DNA from 2 places in the Mesorhizobium sp. M1A.F.Ca.ET.072.01.1.1 genome. Region 2 is predicted to be linked to the other one. Evidence: predicted binding sites of a transcription regulator. Region 2 holds the regulator's gene; the other holds the start of a gene.
The links. The regulator LexA, encoded in region 2, represses DNA repair genes until DNA is damaged. The targets are predictions, from matches to a motif close to TGTTCNNNNTGTGTTCNG.
Positions count from the first base shown of each region.

Region 1: a site for LexA is predicted at 5,436-5,453, ahead of EOA32_RS27985 (single-stranded DNA-binding protein). Genes of this name have one in related genera too.

Region 1 covers NZ_RZSF01000271.1:256-7,742, reverse strand. The annotation lists gene uvrA (excinuclease ABC subunit UvrA) at 1-2,404, opposite strand, end outside; gene EOA32_RS28010 (hypothetical protein) at 3,154-3,420, opposite strand; gene EOA32_RS28005 (ATP-dependent Clp protease proteolytic subunit) at 3,502-4,107, opposite strand; gene EOA32_RS28000 (SRPBCC domain-containing protein) at 4,131-4,622, opposite strand; gene EOA32_RS27995 (metalloregulator ArsR/SmtB family transcription factor) at 4,619-4,933, opposite strand; gene EOA32_RS27990 (cupin domain-containing protein) at 4,978-5,358, opposite strand; gene EOA32_RS27985 (single-stranded DNA-binding protein) at 5,554-6,072, shown strand; gene EOA32_RS27980 (DUF2306 domain-containing protein) at 6,107-6,505, shown strand; gene EOA32_RS27975 (OsmC family protein) at 6,610-7,035, shown strand; gene EOA32_RS27970 (MarC family protein) at 7,053-7,487, opposite strand, start outside.
Region 2 covers NZ_RZSF01000054.1:15,428-22,914, forward strand. The annotation lists gene EOA32_RS10780 (peptidyl-prolyl cis-trans isomerase) at 1-1,083, shown strand, start outside; gene trpD (anthranilate phosphoribosyltransferase) at 1,080-2,090, shown strand; gene trpC (indole-3-glycerol phosphate synthase TrpC) at 2,092-2,907, shown strand; gene moaC (cyclic pyranopterin monophosphate synthase MoaC) at 2,910-3,389, shown strand; gene glp (gephyrin-like molybdotransferase Glp) at 3,391-4,596, shown strand; gene lexA (transcriptional repressor LexA) at 4,712-5,446, shown strand; gene EOA32_RS10810 (ComEC/Rec2 family competence protein) at 5,440-7,487, opposite strand, start outside.

The DNA of each region.
Region 1 (7,487 bases), on a different contig from region 2:
TGAACAGCACGTCCAGCGTCTCGCGGTTGTAGCGCTTGCCATGACAGACGTCGCAAGTGACGTAGACGTCGGGCAGGAAGTGCATCTCGATCTTGATGACGCCGTCGCCCTGGCACGCCTCGCAGCGGCCGCCCTTGACGTTGAAGGAGAAACGGCCCGGCTGATAGCCGCGCGCCTTAGCCTCCGGCAGACCGGCGAACCAATCGCGGATCGGCGTGAAGGCGCCGGTATAAGTGGCGGGGTTGGAGCGTGGCGTGCGGCCGATCGGCGACTGGTCGATATCGATGACCTTGTCGAGGAACTCCAGGCCTTCGATGCGATCATGCTCGGCCGGATGCTCGCGCGAGCCCATGATGCGGCGTGAGGCCGCCTTGAACAGCGTCTCGATCAGGAAGGTCGACTTGCCGCCGCCGGAGACGCCGGTGACGCAGGTGAAAGTGCCGAGCGGGATCTCCGCCGTGACGTTCTTCAAATTGTTGCCGCGCGCGCCGATGACCTTGATACGCCGGTTCTTTTTCGCCTCGCGGCGCACCGCCGGCGTCGCGACCTCGAGCTCGCCCGACAAATACTTGCCGGTGATCGAGGCGGGCGTCGCCATGATCTGCTGCGGCGTGCCTTGCGCGATGATCTCACCGCCATGGATGCCGGCGGCGGGGCCGATATCGACGACATAGTCGGCATGCAGGATGGCGTCCTCGTCATGCTCGACGACGATCACCGTGTTGCCGATGTCGCGCAGGTGCTTCAGCGTATCGAGCAGGCGCGCATTGTCGCGTTGGTGCAGACCGATAGACGGCTCGTCCAGCACGTAGAGCACGCCCGTCAAGCCGGAGCCGATCTGCGAAGCCAAACGAATGCGCTGGCTCTCGCCGCCCGACAGCGTGCCGGAATTGCGCGACAACGTCAGATAGTCGAGGCCGACATCGTTCAAGAAACGCAGGCGCTCGCGGATTTCCTTCAGCACCCGGACGGCGATCTCATTCTGCTTCTCGTTGAGCTGCGCCGGCAGATCGGTGAACCACCGGTCGGCCTTGCGGATCGACAGCTCCGTGACCTCGCCGATGTGCCTGCCGGCGATCTTGACCGAGAGCGCTTCCGGCTTCAGCCGGTAGCCGTTGCAGGCGGGGCAGGGGGTGGCCGACATGAAGCGCTCGATCTCCTCGCGCATCCAGGCCGATTCCGTTTCCTTCCAGCGCCGGTCGAGGTTGGGGATGACGCCCTCGAAAGTCTTGATCGTTTTGTAGGAGCGCAGGCCGTCGTCATACTGGAAGGTGATCTCGCGCTCGCCCGTGCCGTGCAGCACCGCCTGCTGCGCCTCGGCGCTCAGATCCTTGAACTTGTCGCCGAGCTTGAAGCCATAGGCCTTGCCCAAGGCCTCAAGCGTCTGCGCGTAATAGGGCGAGGTCGATTTCGCCCACGGGCTGATGGCGCCGTCGCGCAGCGAGACATTCTCGTCCGGCACAATGAGGTTGGCGTCGATGGCGCGCTGGCTGCCGAGGCCGTCGCAGGTCGGGCAGGCGCCGAACGGATTGTTGAAGGAGAACAGCCTGGGCTCGATCTCGGGAATGGTGAAGCCGGACACCGGGCAGGCGAATTTTTCCGAGAACATGATGCGCTCATGCGTCTCGTTCTTCGACTTGTTGACCGAGTCCTCGCCCGTCTGGCTGGCGTCGAGCGGCTTGTCGGCGAACTCGGCCACCACAAGCCCGTCGGCGAGCTTCAGCGCCGTCTCCATCGAATCCGCAAGCCGCGTCGCCAGATCGCCGCGAACGACGATACGGTCGACGACCACGTCGATGTCGTGCTTATATTTCTTGTCCAGCGCCGGCACGTCGGCGATCTCGTAGAAAACGCCGTCAACCTTGACGCGCTGGAAACCCTTCTTCTGCAGCTCCAGAAGTTCCTTGCGGTATTCGCCCTTGCGGCCGCGCACGATCGGCGCCAGCAGGTAGAGACGCGTGCCCTCGTCCAGCGCCAGCACGCGGTCAACCATCTGGCTGACCGTCTGGCTTTCGATCGGCAGGCCGGTGGCCGGCGAATAGGGAATGCCGACGCGGGCGAAGAGCAGGCGCATATAGTCGTAGATTTCGGTGACGGTGCCGACTGTCGAGCGCGGGTTGCGCGACGTCGTCTTCTGCTCGATCGAGATGGCGGGAGACAAGCCGTCGATCTGGTCGACATCCGGCTTCTGCATCATTTCCAGGAACTGGCGGGCATAGGCCGAAAGGCTTTCGACATAGCGACGCTGACCCTCGGCATAGATGGTGTCGAAGGCAAGCGACGACTTGCCGGATCCCGACAGGCCGGTCATGACGATCAGGCTGTCGCGCGGCAGGTCGAGATCGACATTCTTGAGATTGTGTTCGCGCGCGCCGCGAATGGAAAGATATTTTTGGTCGGCCATCGCCGGTCGCCGCCTCAGGTCTGGAATTTGCTGGATTGGCGGGTTTGTCCCGGCCATCCCCTATGTAGGTAATCTCGTCGCCGCGTCGAGAGACGCCACAATCTCGACCAAAGCGTTTAACCGCCTTTCGCGCGAGCGGGCAAGCGGAAAGAACAAAGGCCGAACACCCTCCTGACAAAGCGCTGTGGAAACAGCGGCTGCAAAAACCGTCGCGACCGATCAGTCGAAGGCATTCGACTTACCTGGACGTAACCTCCGATCGATCACATTTTTCTGTAACCGGCTCTTCAACGGTTGACGTCTCGGACCCATGGGGGCAGTCTCAAAGGCGTCAACGAAGCCGGCCGTCTGTCGATGGCCTCGTCACCCAGAGGTGGCCTGCGAGACGCCGCAGGCTTCAGCGATTTGCGCTTCGGACGACATTGCCACAACGGACCAGGAGCGGAGCATGACGCCACCGGACAGTCCCTTGAGGCTCCACGAAGCGATGGAGCCGCGGCGGGCATAGTGCCAGGGTAGGCGTGAGCGCCTCCCGAAAAACGTGACCTGCCGATTCCTACAATCAGAGACCATAGTCGGATCGTCGGCTGAAAGCCGCGTTGCATCCGAAACAGAACGCCGGCAGTCCACTCCCGGCTAAAATTGGGTTTCAGATCCATGAAAGCCCCGTCCACCTGCGGAAGCAGTGGCGGGGCTTGCATTTTGCGAGCCGGAGGTCCGTCGCTGGCGTCGGCAATGCGGGGTAAGCTTCAGTGGTTGGGAGGCCTGATGCCACCCGTTGCCATGTCGATGGTTATGCTGCCCGAAATCCTGACATCGGTGTCGCCGATCTTGAACGTGCCGTTGCTGCCGGCTGGCAGTGCGTCGTCAGGCTCGGGCTGCGGCGCGGGCTTGGCGATGCGGTAGTCGCTGCTCACGCCGGGCAGTTTTTGTGTCGAATTGTCGTCTGCAAAAGCGGCGGTGCCGACCGCAAGCACGCCGGCGACTGCGACAACGGCAAAACCCAGATTCGTCAAGGAACGCGCTCGGATCATGCGCGAACTATAGAGGCGCGCCGAAGGCGAGGCCAGACGCGCCGCAATCAATTTGCCGCGCGGTCAGGCCGCCTTCTTGCGCGTGTCGTAGACATGGTCGACGAGGCCCCAGGCCTTCGCTTCCTCGGCGGTCATGAAATAGTCGCGGTCGAGCGTGCGCTCGACCTCGTCATAGGTCCGGCCGCAATGCTTGGCGTAAAGTTCCGTCATGTGGCGCTTGGTGCGCAGGATGTCCTCGGCGTGGCGCTGGATGTCGGAGGCCTGGCCCTGGAAGCCGCCGAGCGGCTGATGCAGCACGATCCTGGTGTTGGGCAGCGCGATGCGCCGACCGGGCGAGCCTGCCATCAACAGGAATGAACCCATCGAGGCGGCAAAGCCCATGCACACCGTCGACACCGGGCAGGAGATGTACTGCATGGTGTCGTAGATGGCGAAGCCGCTGGTCACCACGCCGCCCGGCGAGTTGATGTAGATCGATATCTCCTTGTCGGGATGGTCCGATTCCAGCGACAGGAGCTGCGCGCAGACCAGCGCCGACACGCCGTCATTGATCTCGCCGTTGATGAAAACGATGCGTTCGCGCAGCAGCCGCGAGAAAATGTCGAAGGCGCGTTCGCCGCGGCTCGACTGCTCGATCACCATCGGCACGAGATTGGCAAAGGCGCTCATCGCAGATCTCCTCGGTTCTTTGGTCAAGCCGCGCGCAGCATCATGCTTGGCGCGTTGGCGGCAGCTGGGCTCTTGCGCGCGTGGAGCGAAATCCCGCAGCCGGCGCCGGAAACGGCGACGACAGGTTGCGCGACCGTCGCGAAACCATCATGGACGATGCTGAGATGCGTGCCGCCGGAAACCGTGCGCGCGAGCGTGAAGGTGACAATGCTGTCGAAGATGGGACCGTCGAATGCCGGTAGCCGGTCGGCAGCGTCCACGCCCGGTCGCTCGCGCCAGGAATAGCGCAGCAGCTTGCCGGGCTCGGCCTCGAGCACTTCGCACTCGATCGGCGCGTTTGGTCCGGCAAAGGCAAAGCGCTCGCCGATCGCTGGCTTGATGTCGTTGGGCATCAGCCAGGCGGCGAGCAGTTCCGGCTCGGTGAGCGCCCGCCAGACTTTTTCCGGCGGATCGGGAAGCTCGCATTCGAAGCTGAGCGGCGCGTTGGCCGCTGCCGGGTGTTTGGTAGTCGTCATTGGTCCATTTCCTTTAGAACCCGCTTCAAACGCTCGATGCGCTCCGGCCAGAAGGCGCGGTAGCGTTCGATCCAGCCGAGCAAGGGATCGAGCCCTTGAGGGTCGGCGCGGTAATAGGCGTTGCGACCGGCGCGCCTCTCGATCACCAGTCCGGCGCCGCGCAGCACGGCAAGATGCTGCGAGACGGCCGGCTGCGACACGCTCACGCCGGCGCGCAGCTCGGACACCGTCAATTCGCCGGCCGCGAGCCGCTCGTAGACGGCGCGGCGTGTCGGATCGGCCAGGGCCCGGAAAATCTCTGCTTCGATCATGCGCAAAGCATAAGTCGATACTTATTGGTTTGGCAAGCGCCGTTTTAGGCCGTCCAGCGTCTCACCGGCTCCGCCGCTCCGTCGAAGCTTGCCTCGAAGATTGGCGATGCGAGCACGGCATGGATGTGAAGCGTGCCGGAAGCCACGTTTCGAAAGCCATGCTTGCGGTGCGCGGGAATGATCAGGGACTGCCCGGCGGCAAGCACGGCCCGTCGGTCGTCGACCCACATTTCGGCTTCGCCGGTAATCACCGTCAGTACTTCCTCGACTTTATGCGCATGCGTTGGTGCGCCGGAACCCGGTCCGACCCACTGCTCGAATATGCAAAGGCCAGCCGCGCCATTGGCGGCGGCAACATGCATGCGGGTTTCGATCCCGGCGCGCCACGTTTCGCGCGGCTGATCCTCATGCGAAACAATGTTCATTCCGATGTTCCCCTTTGTTTCCTGCCCAGGAATCCTACCTGTTGCTGACATTCCTTGACAGAAACAGCGGTCAAGACTAGAACGAATAGAGAACAAAAACCTTGTGGGAAAAGCCAGCCTTCACGGGCATGGGCGAACCACAGGCTGTAAGGTGAGCGACTTAAAATTTGTTTCGGATGAGCGCGGAGAAGTATGATGGCGGGTAGCGTCAACAAGGTCATTCTGGTCGGCAATCTCGGGGCGGACCCTGAAATCCGCCGCCTGAATTCGGGCGACCCGGTCGTCAACATCCGCATCGCCACGTCGGAAAGCTGGCGCGACAAGAATTCCGGGGAGCGCAAGGAAAAGACGGAGTGGCACAATGTGGTCATCTTCAACGACCAGCTCGCCAAGGTGGCGGAGCAGTATTTGAAGAAGGGCATGAAGGTCTATGTCGAGGGCCAGCTGCAGACGCGCAAATGGCAGGACCAGACCGGCAACGATCGCTACACGACCGAGGTCGTACTGCAGAAATTCCGTGGCGAGCTGCAGATGCTCGACGCGCGCGGCGAAGGCGGCGGTCAAGTCGGCAGTTATGCCGGCGGCGGCAACAGCCGGGGTTCCGATTTCGGCCAGTCGGGCCCGAACGAAGGCTTCAGCCGTGGCGGCGGTGGCGGTTCCAGGGGCGGTGGCGGTGGTTCGTCGCGCGAGCTGGATGACGAGATTCCGTTCTGAAGGTCTCGCAATCGTCGTTTGAGGGGAAGGCGCGATGTCGCTCGGACCGTTGCTGACAGCGCCTCCTCCCATTCCATGGCACGCGTTCGCCGCCTTCGCCGCGCTGGCGATAGGCGGGGCGCAACTGGCATTGCCGAAAGGCACGACACGCCACCGCGTCTTGGGCTATGCCTGGGCCGCGCTGATGCTGGTCGTCGCCGTCTCAAGCTTCTGGATCCAGCAGATACGCCTGATCGGGCCGTTCAGCCCGATCCACATCCTGTCGATCCTGGTGGTTGTCACCGCCCCGCTGGCGGTCTGGTATGCGCACACCCATAAAGTGGCCGCGCATCGCAGCGCCATGATCAAGCTCTACCTATTCGCGCTGATCGGCGCCGGCATCTTCACGTTGCTGCCCGGCCGCATCATGCACACGGTCGTATTCGGCCAATAAACAATTTCCAGCGAAAGTGCGTCGCGGTTTTCCGTCCGGAATTGCCTATAGTTGATAGTTGCGGCGATAGTCCGCTTGCAAAGCAGCGTCTAAGGAAGATCATCGTGAAAGCACGCGTCAAATGGGTTGAGGAACGCACCTTTGTCGGCGAGTCCGGCAGCGGTCACAAAGTCGTGCTGGGCACGGCGCATGGGCCGGAAGGCCGGACGCCAGGGCCGAGCCCAATGGAGCTGGTGCTGATCGGCACCGGCGGTTGCTCGGCCTACGACGTGGTCCACATCCTCGAAAAAGGTCGCGAGGCGGTCGAGGACTGCGTGGTCGAGCTGGACGCAGATCGTGCCGAGACGGAACCGCGCGTCTTCACCCGCATTCACATGCATTTCATCGTCAAGGGTCGCGCGCTGTCGCGCGACAAGGTGAAAAGGGCGATCGATCTGTCGATTGAGAAATACTGCTCGGCCACCGCCATGATGGCCAAGACGGCGGCCGTCACGCATGATTTCGAGGTGGTCGATACAGCAGTGAAATAAGGCAGTAGGGATGCTGCTCAGGCAGCCATCAGCGCCCTCACGCCGTCGGCGACGAACTGCACCGCAAGCGCCGCCAGGATGACGCCGAGCAGCCTCGTCAGGATCGAGCGGCCAGTCTGGCCGAGGATGCGGTCGATGCGCTCTGCCAGCACGAACACCAGAAAGGTGAGCACAAGACAGATCGCGATGATGCCGACCAGCGCCGCTTGCGCGGCAAAGCCCTCGAAGTGTCCTGACAGCAGCACTGTCGCCGATATCGCGCCGGGACCGGCGATCAGCGGGATCGCCAGCGGAAAGGCGGCGATGTTGTGGATCATGTCCTTGGTGATGGCGACGTCGCCGATCTTCTCCTTGCGGTCCTGACGGCGCTCGAACACCATTTCGAAGGCGATGAAGAAAAGCAGGAAGCCGCCGGCGACGCGGAAGGCCGGCAGCGTGATGCCGAACACCGA
Region 2 (7,487 bases):
CGCACCATCGAACAGCTGGTGTTCAAGACGCCGGACGCGGCCAAGGCGGCATTTGACTCCCTGAAGGCCGGCGCCACCTTCGACAAGATCGTCACCGCAGAGGGCAAGACGCAGGCCGACACCGTGCTCGGCACGCTGGCAAAGGACAAGATCGCCGACAAGGCGGTGGCCGACGCAGCCTTCTCGCTCAACGTCAACGAGGTCAGCCCGGTGGTTCAGGGCGCCTTCGGCCCGGTGCTCTTGCGCGTCACCGAAATCAAGCCGCAGGTGGTGAAGCCGCTTTCGGAAGTGTCCGACCAGATCCGCAAGGATCTTGCGCTCGGCGAGGCAAGCCGCGTCCTGCTCGACGTCCACGACAGCTACGAGGACACCCGCGCTTCCGGTGCCTCGCTTGCCCAGGCGGCCGACAAGCTAAAGCTCAAGGTCGTCACCATCGACGCCATCGACCGCACCGGCCAGCGGCCGAACGGCACGATCGTCAACGACTTGCCGCAATCGGCGGACCTCATCAAGGCCGTCTTCGAGGCCGAGCCGAACACCGAGAATGAAGGCCTGACCACTGCCGCCAACGGCTTCGTTTTCTATGAAGTCCAGTCGATCACGCCGGCGCGCGACCGCACGCTGGACGAGGTTCGCCAGAAGGTGGTGGCCGACTGGACCGCGGCCGAGACCGACAAGCGGCTCATCGCCAAGGCCGGCGAGTTGGAAAAGCGCCTCAAGGCCGGTGCGACGCTCGACGTGATCGCGGGCGAGCTTAAGCTCGAGAAGCAGACCAAGCGCGGCCTGAAGCGCGACGCCGACGATGCCGATTTCGGCAAGGAGGGCGCGGCGGCCATGTTCGGCGTCGGCGAAGGCGGCACGGGCCTGATCCCCTCGCCCACCGGCGACGGTCAGATCCTGTTCAAGGTTGCCGAAGTCTTCGAACCTGCCGGTGCCGATGGCAGCTCTGTCCCGGAAGACGCGCAGAAATCTTTCAGCGCCGGCATATCCGACGATCTGCTCGATCAGTTGGTGGCGCAGCTGCAGTCGCAATATGACGTTCGTATCGATCCGGCCGCCGTTTCCCAAGCACAGACACGATGAGCGCGCTTAAGACATATATTGCCAAGGTCGCGACCGGCACCGCGCTCTCCTTCGAGGAAGCGCGCGAGGCCTTCGACATCATCATGTCGGGCGACGCGACGCCGGGGCAGATCGGTGGCTTCCTGATGGCGCTGCGCGTGCGCGGCGAGGCCGTGAGCGAGATCTCCGGCGCGGTCGCCACGATGCGCGCCAAGATGCTCCGCGTCGAAGCCCCGCGCGGCGCCATCGACATCGTCGGCACCGGCGGCGACAATTCGCATTCGGTCAACATTTCGACCGGATCGGCATTCGTCATCGCCGCCGCGGGTGTCCCGGTGGCCAAGCACGGCAATCGCGGCCTGTCCTCGCTGACCGGCGCGGCGGATGTGCTGATGGCGCTCGGCGTCAAGGTCGACATCGCACCGGACACGATCGGCCGCTGCATCCAGGAGGCCGGCGTCGGCTTCATGTTCGCGCCAGCGCATCATCCGGCGATGAAGCATGTCGGTCCTGTCCGGGGCGAGCTCGGCACGCGCACTATCTTCAATCTGCTCGGGCCGCTGTCGAATCCAGCCGGCGTCGGCCGGCAGATGGTTGGCGTCTTCCTGCCCGAATGGATCATGCCGGTAGCTGAGACGCTGAAGGCGCTGGGCACCGATCATGCCTGGGTCGTGCACGGCGACGGTTATGACGAGATCACCACCACGGGCGAGACGCAGGTCGCAGAGCTCGCCGGCGGCGAGATCCGCACGTTTACCCTCACTCCGGAAGCAGTCGGACTGAAGCGGCATAACAAGGAAGACCTGCGCGGCGGCGAAGCGGCCTACAACGCCAGGGCATTGCGCGATATGCTGGGCGGCGCTGCCGGCGCTTATCGCGATACCGTGCTGATGAATGCCGGCGCCGGGCTGGTGGTGGCCGGCAAGGCAACGACGCTCGGCGATGGCATCGAGGCAGCAGCGCAGGCCATCGACAGCGGCCGGGCGCTGGCGGTGCTCGACAAGCTCATCGAGATTTCGAACGGTTAGAATTTTGTCCGATATCCTGCGCAAGATCGAAGCCTACAAGCGCGATGAGATCGCCGCCGCGAAGCTCAGCGCGCCGCTTGCCGAGGTCAAGGCGAAGGCCAAGGATGCGGAACCCCCGCGCAGCTTCCTTGCGGCGCTTGAGGCCAAGCGGAAGGCCGGCGGCTTCGCGCTGATTGCGGAGATCAAGAAGGCCAGCCCTTCCAGGGGCTTGATCCGCGCCGACTTCGACCCGCCGGCGCTCGCCAGGGCCTACCAGCAAGGCGGTGCTGCCTGTCTTTCGGTGCTGACCGACGCACCGTCCTTCCAGGGCGCGCCCGGCTTTCTGACCGCAGCGCGCGCCGCCGTTAGCCTGCCCGCCCTGCGCAAGGATTTCCTCTTCGACCCGTATCAGGTTCATGAAGCCCGCGCCTGGGGCGCGGACGCGATCCTCATCATCATGGCGAGCGTCGACGACGCCTTGGCCAGTGAATTGGAAGCCACGGCCTTCGATCTCGGCATGGACGCGCTGGTCGAGGTGCATGACGGACAGGAGATGGAACGCGCGCTTCGCCTCTCGTCGCGGCTGATCGGCATCAACAACCGCGATTTGAGAACCTTCGAAACCAGTCTCGACGTTTCCGAGCGGCTTGCCGCCATGGTCCCGGCCGACCGGCTGCTGGTCAGCGAGAGCGGCATCCTCACCCATCAGGACTGCCGCCGGCTGGAAAAGAGCAAGATCGGCACCTTCCTGGTTGGCGAAAGCCTGATGCGGCAGCCCGACGTGGCCGCCGCGACCGCCCTTCTGCTGACGGGCAAGGCGCCGGCCGAGGCCGTTTGAGGATGCCTGCGCTTACGCATCTCGGCGCCAAGGGCGAAGCCAACATGGTCGATGTCGGCGGCAAGGCCGAGACGACGCGCACGGCCATCGCCGAAGGGTATGTCACCATGCAGCCGGAAACGCTGGAGATGATCCTGGCCGGCGACGCCAAGAAAGGCGACGTGCTTGGCACGGCGCGCCTCGCCGGCATCATGGCGGCCAAGAAGACGCATGAGCTCATCCCGCTTTGCCATCCCCTCCTTCTGACCAAGGTTGCCGTCGAGATCGAGCCCGATCACGCGCTTCCCGGCCTGAGGGTCACCGCGCTTGCCAGGGTTACCGGCAAGACCGGGGTCGAAATGGAGGCGCTGACCGCGGCGTCGGTTGCCTGCCTCACCATCTACGACATGGCCAAGGCAGCGGACCGCGCCATGGCAATTTCCGGCATCAGGCTGGTCGAGAAGACCGGCGGCAAGTCGGGCGACTACAAGGCAGGTCCTTAGCATGGCTTTGCTTCCGGTCGCCGAGGCGCTCCAACGCCTGTTGGACGGCGCGACCGCGCTGCCAGGCGAAAGCGTGCCGCTGGCCGACGCGGCCGGCCGGGTCCTGGCCGACCCCGTGGTGGCTCTGCGCACCCAGCCGCCCTTCAATGCGTCGGCGATGGACGGCTACGCCGTACGGGCCGCCGACGTAGCCTCGGCGCCGGCCCGGCTCTCCGTGATCGGCATGGCCCCCGCCGGGCGTGGCTTCACCGGCTCTGTCGGCAAGGGCGAGGCCGTGCGCATCTTCACCGGCGCGCCGCTCCCCGAAGGCGCCGATACCATCGTTATCCAGGAGAATGTCCGCGATCTCGGCGGCGGCGGCATCGAAGTGACCGAGCCGACCGCGGAGGGACGAAACGTCCGTCGCCGCGGCCTCGACTTCTGCGAGGGCGACCTGCTCCTCGAAAAAGGCCGCCAGCTCGATCCGGCGGCGCTTTCGCTGGCGGCATCGGCCAACCATCCGAGTCTCAACGTGGTGCGGCAGCCGCTGCTCGCCATCATCGCCACCGGCGACGAATTGCTGCCGCCGGGCAGCGCGCTCGGCCCCGACCAGATCATCTCGTCGAATGCCTATGGCGTCACAGCTACGGCCCAGTCGGTCGGCGCGCGCGCGCTCGACCTCGGCATCGCCGCCGACCGCAAGGACGCGATTGCGGCCCTGGTCAAGAAGGCGGTCAAGGCCGGCGCCGACGTCATCGTCACGCTTGGCGGCGCCTCCGTCGGCGACCACGACTTGATCCATGACGTGCTGACCGGCGAAGGCATGCAGCTTGACTTCTGGAAGATCGCCATGCGTCCCGGCAAGCCGCTGATGTTTGGCCGGCTCGGCGACATTCGCTGCATCGGCCTGCCCGGCAATCCGGTCGCAAGCCTGGTCTGCTCGCAGCTGTTCCTGAAGCCGCTTCTGGCGCGGCTGGGCGGCCGGTCCTGCCGGCAGGAAATCCGCACGGCCCGGTTAGGCGTCGCAATGCACGCCAACGATCTCAGGCAGGACTATGTGCGCGCCGTGGTCCGCGAAGATGCGGGGGCGTTGATCGCAACACCGTTCGGCATCCAGGATTCCTCGATGTTGAGGTTGCTCGCCGATGCCAATGGCCTGATCGTGCGCCCACCCTTCGCACCGGCGGCTGAAGCCGGCGAGGAGTGCAGCGTTCTGATGTTACGCTGAACAAAACGTCAACACATTCACTAAACTTTAAACGGTTGCGGAACACAACTGGAACAGATAGTGTTTGTTCTGGGTTTGTTTTTCGATTCTGGTTTCAGAACCCATGGGGGCCGCCATGCTGACGCGCAAACAACATGAACTGCTGATGTTCATCCATGAACGGCTCAAGGAAAGTGGCATTCCGCCGTCTTTCGACGAGATGAAGGAAGCGCTCGACCTTGCCTCGAAATCGGGCATCCACCGCCTGATCACGGCGCTGGAGGAGCGCGGTTTCATTCGCCGGCTGCCGAACCGGGCGCGTGCCCTCGAAGTGTTGCGCCTGCCTGACTCGATCGCGCCCGGCCTCAATGCGGCGAAGAAATTCTCGCCGAGCGTCATCCAGGGTGGCCAAGGCAATCTCGGCCGCCAGATCAAACCGGCGGCGCCCGCCCGCACGCCGACGCCCAGCAATGACGACGACGCCGTTTCAGCCGTCTCCATCCCGGTGATGGGTCGCATTGCCGCCGGCGTGCCGATCGACGCCATCCAGCACCAGACGCATTCGATCACAGTGCCGCCGGACATGATCGCGGGCGGCGAGCACTACGCGCTCGAGGTCAAAGGCGACTCGATGATCGAGGCCGGCATCTTCGATGGTGATACGGTCATCATCCGCAACGCCAGCACTGCGAGCCCCGGGGAGATCGTCGTGGCGCTGGTCGACGACGAGGAGGCGACGCTGAAGCGCTTCCGCCGCAAGGGCGCCTCCATCGCGCTCGAGGCTGCCAATCCGGCCTATGAGACCCGCATCTTTGGTCCCGATCGCGTCAAGGTTCAAGGCAAGCTGGTGGGGCTCATCCGCCGCTACTGAGGGGGCTGCGGCTTGGCTTCCGGCTTCTCGGGCTTCTTGTAAGGCGCTAACCCCCTCGCCTCACGCGAGTAGCGCCGCTGTTCGTGCCAAGGGCGGTACGGTTTTTCGACGGCGTATTGAATGGATGCTCGCGCCGTCGCCGATTGCGGATCGAAGAAGACGGCGGCACTGCCGTCGCGCGCGAGCTGCCGCTTGGTGACGACGAGGATACGTGGATCGCGGCAGGGATTGTAGGCCGTGGCGTCGTTGATGACGATGAGGTCTGCAAAGTCGCAGGCAGGTCGGGAAGCTTCGCGGTTCTCGGCGAGCGCGACGATCGCGCCCGATGGATGCCGGCCAATGCAGAGATCGCCCGTGCAGTAAAAGGGCGATCCAGGCGGCAAGTCGACGGGATCGGCTATGTCCAGCGTGCCCTTGGCGAATGTCTCCGGCGGCACGATCGTTTCGGCCTTGAGCGCGCGTTTCCAGTTATCGGTGGTGAACTCGTTGGAGCGGGCACGATTGACGGCGAGTTCGCCGCCGCCGATCGGCATCGCCACCAGATGCGCGTCCTCCGAGATCAGCAGGTCCGGCGTGCGCACCTGCGGGATGATCATGACGGCCGCGACTGCCAAAGGAATTGCGGCCAGCCTCAGCCAGGTAGTCGCCATCGTGGCGATGACGAGCGCGATCGTCGCCAGCAGCACCGAATGGATCGAGATCAGGCCCACGGCATCGACCGGCGACCACTCCGAAAGCCACGCCGAGATCGCGATCATCGCCGTCAGGCCCTTGCCCATCAAATAGAGGAAGGGCCCGTCGAAGCCGAACGGCATCATGACCGCGCTGGCGACGGCGAGAAACATCACGACCGTGACGATCGGCATGATCGCGAGATTGGCCAGCAGGCTGAGCGGCGAGACGCGCTGGAAATGCCAGATGGCAAACAGCGCTGTGGCACTTCCGGCAATGATCGACGTCATTGCGGCGCCACCTGCTCCGACTGCCAGTTTATGCGACATGAACCGCAGGAACGAACGCTTTGCCGGCGGCGCTCTCACCTTGCCGGCGCGGTAGTCGGACCAGCCGGCATAGGCGCCGACAAGAGCGGCGGTTGCCGCGAACGACATCTGAAAGCTCGGGCCAACCACTTCATGCGGCGACACCAGAATGACGGCGATGGCCGAGATCGCCAAGTTGCGCATCGTCAGCGCGGCGCGGTCAAAAAGCACGGCGATCAGCATGACGGCCAGCATGATGAAGCTTCGCTCGGCGGCGACCACCACGCCGGAGATGACGAGATAGGCGGCGATCGACATAAGCGCGATTGCCGCGGCATGTTTCTTCACCGGCCGGCGTGACGAAAAATCCGGGAACAGCGCAAAGGCGCCGCGCAGCAGAAGCATGACCGTGCCGGCGACCAGCGCCATGTGCAGGCCCGAAATCGAGATGATGTGATAGATGCCGGTCCGCCGCATCGCCTCGTTGATGTCCTCCGGAATGCCGGCGCGCACGCCGACGATCAGTGCGGCGGCAATTTCGCCTTCGGGTCCGCCGACGGTGCTTCTGATGTGGTCGGCAATGTTTTCGCGCGCGTTCTCGATGGCCGAGGCGATGCTCGTCTGAGCGATCGGGTCCGTTGGCGAAATGACTTTCGGGTCGCCGAGGAAAAATCCGCTGCCGCCGATGCCGGAAAAATAGCTGTCGAAGGAAAAATCATAGCTTTCGGGACGGACCGGCCCGGTCGGCGGCAGGAGCCGTGCGTAACCCGTAACCAGCGATCCGGCCTTCATGCCGGCCGGGATCCTGCGTGCCGAGAGCCTGACGCGATCCGGCGCGTAGCGCAGCTTTGGATGCGCTGTCGAGACGAGATCGATGGTCAGCCTGACGCGGCCATTGGCCATTTCCTCGGCGACGGCGACGCGGCCTGTCAGCCGCGTCTGGATTTCGGAGCCGAGCATCGGTGTTGCGGCGCGCCAGGTCTCGACCTTCGCGGCGACGAAGCCCAGCGCGCAAAACAGAGCCGCCATAAAGACCAGGTGTGTCTTCAGCCAGGGACGCG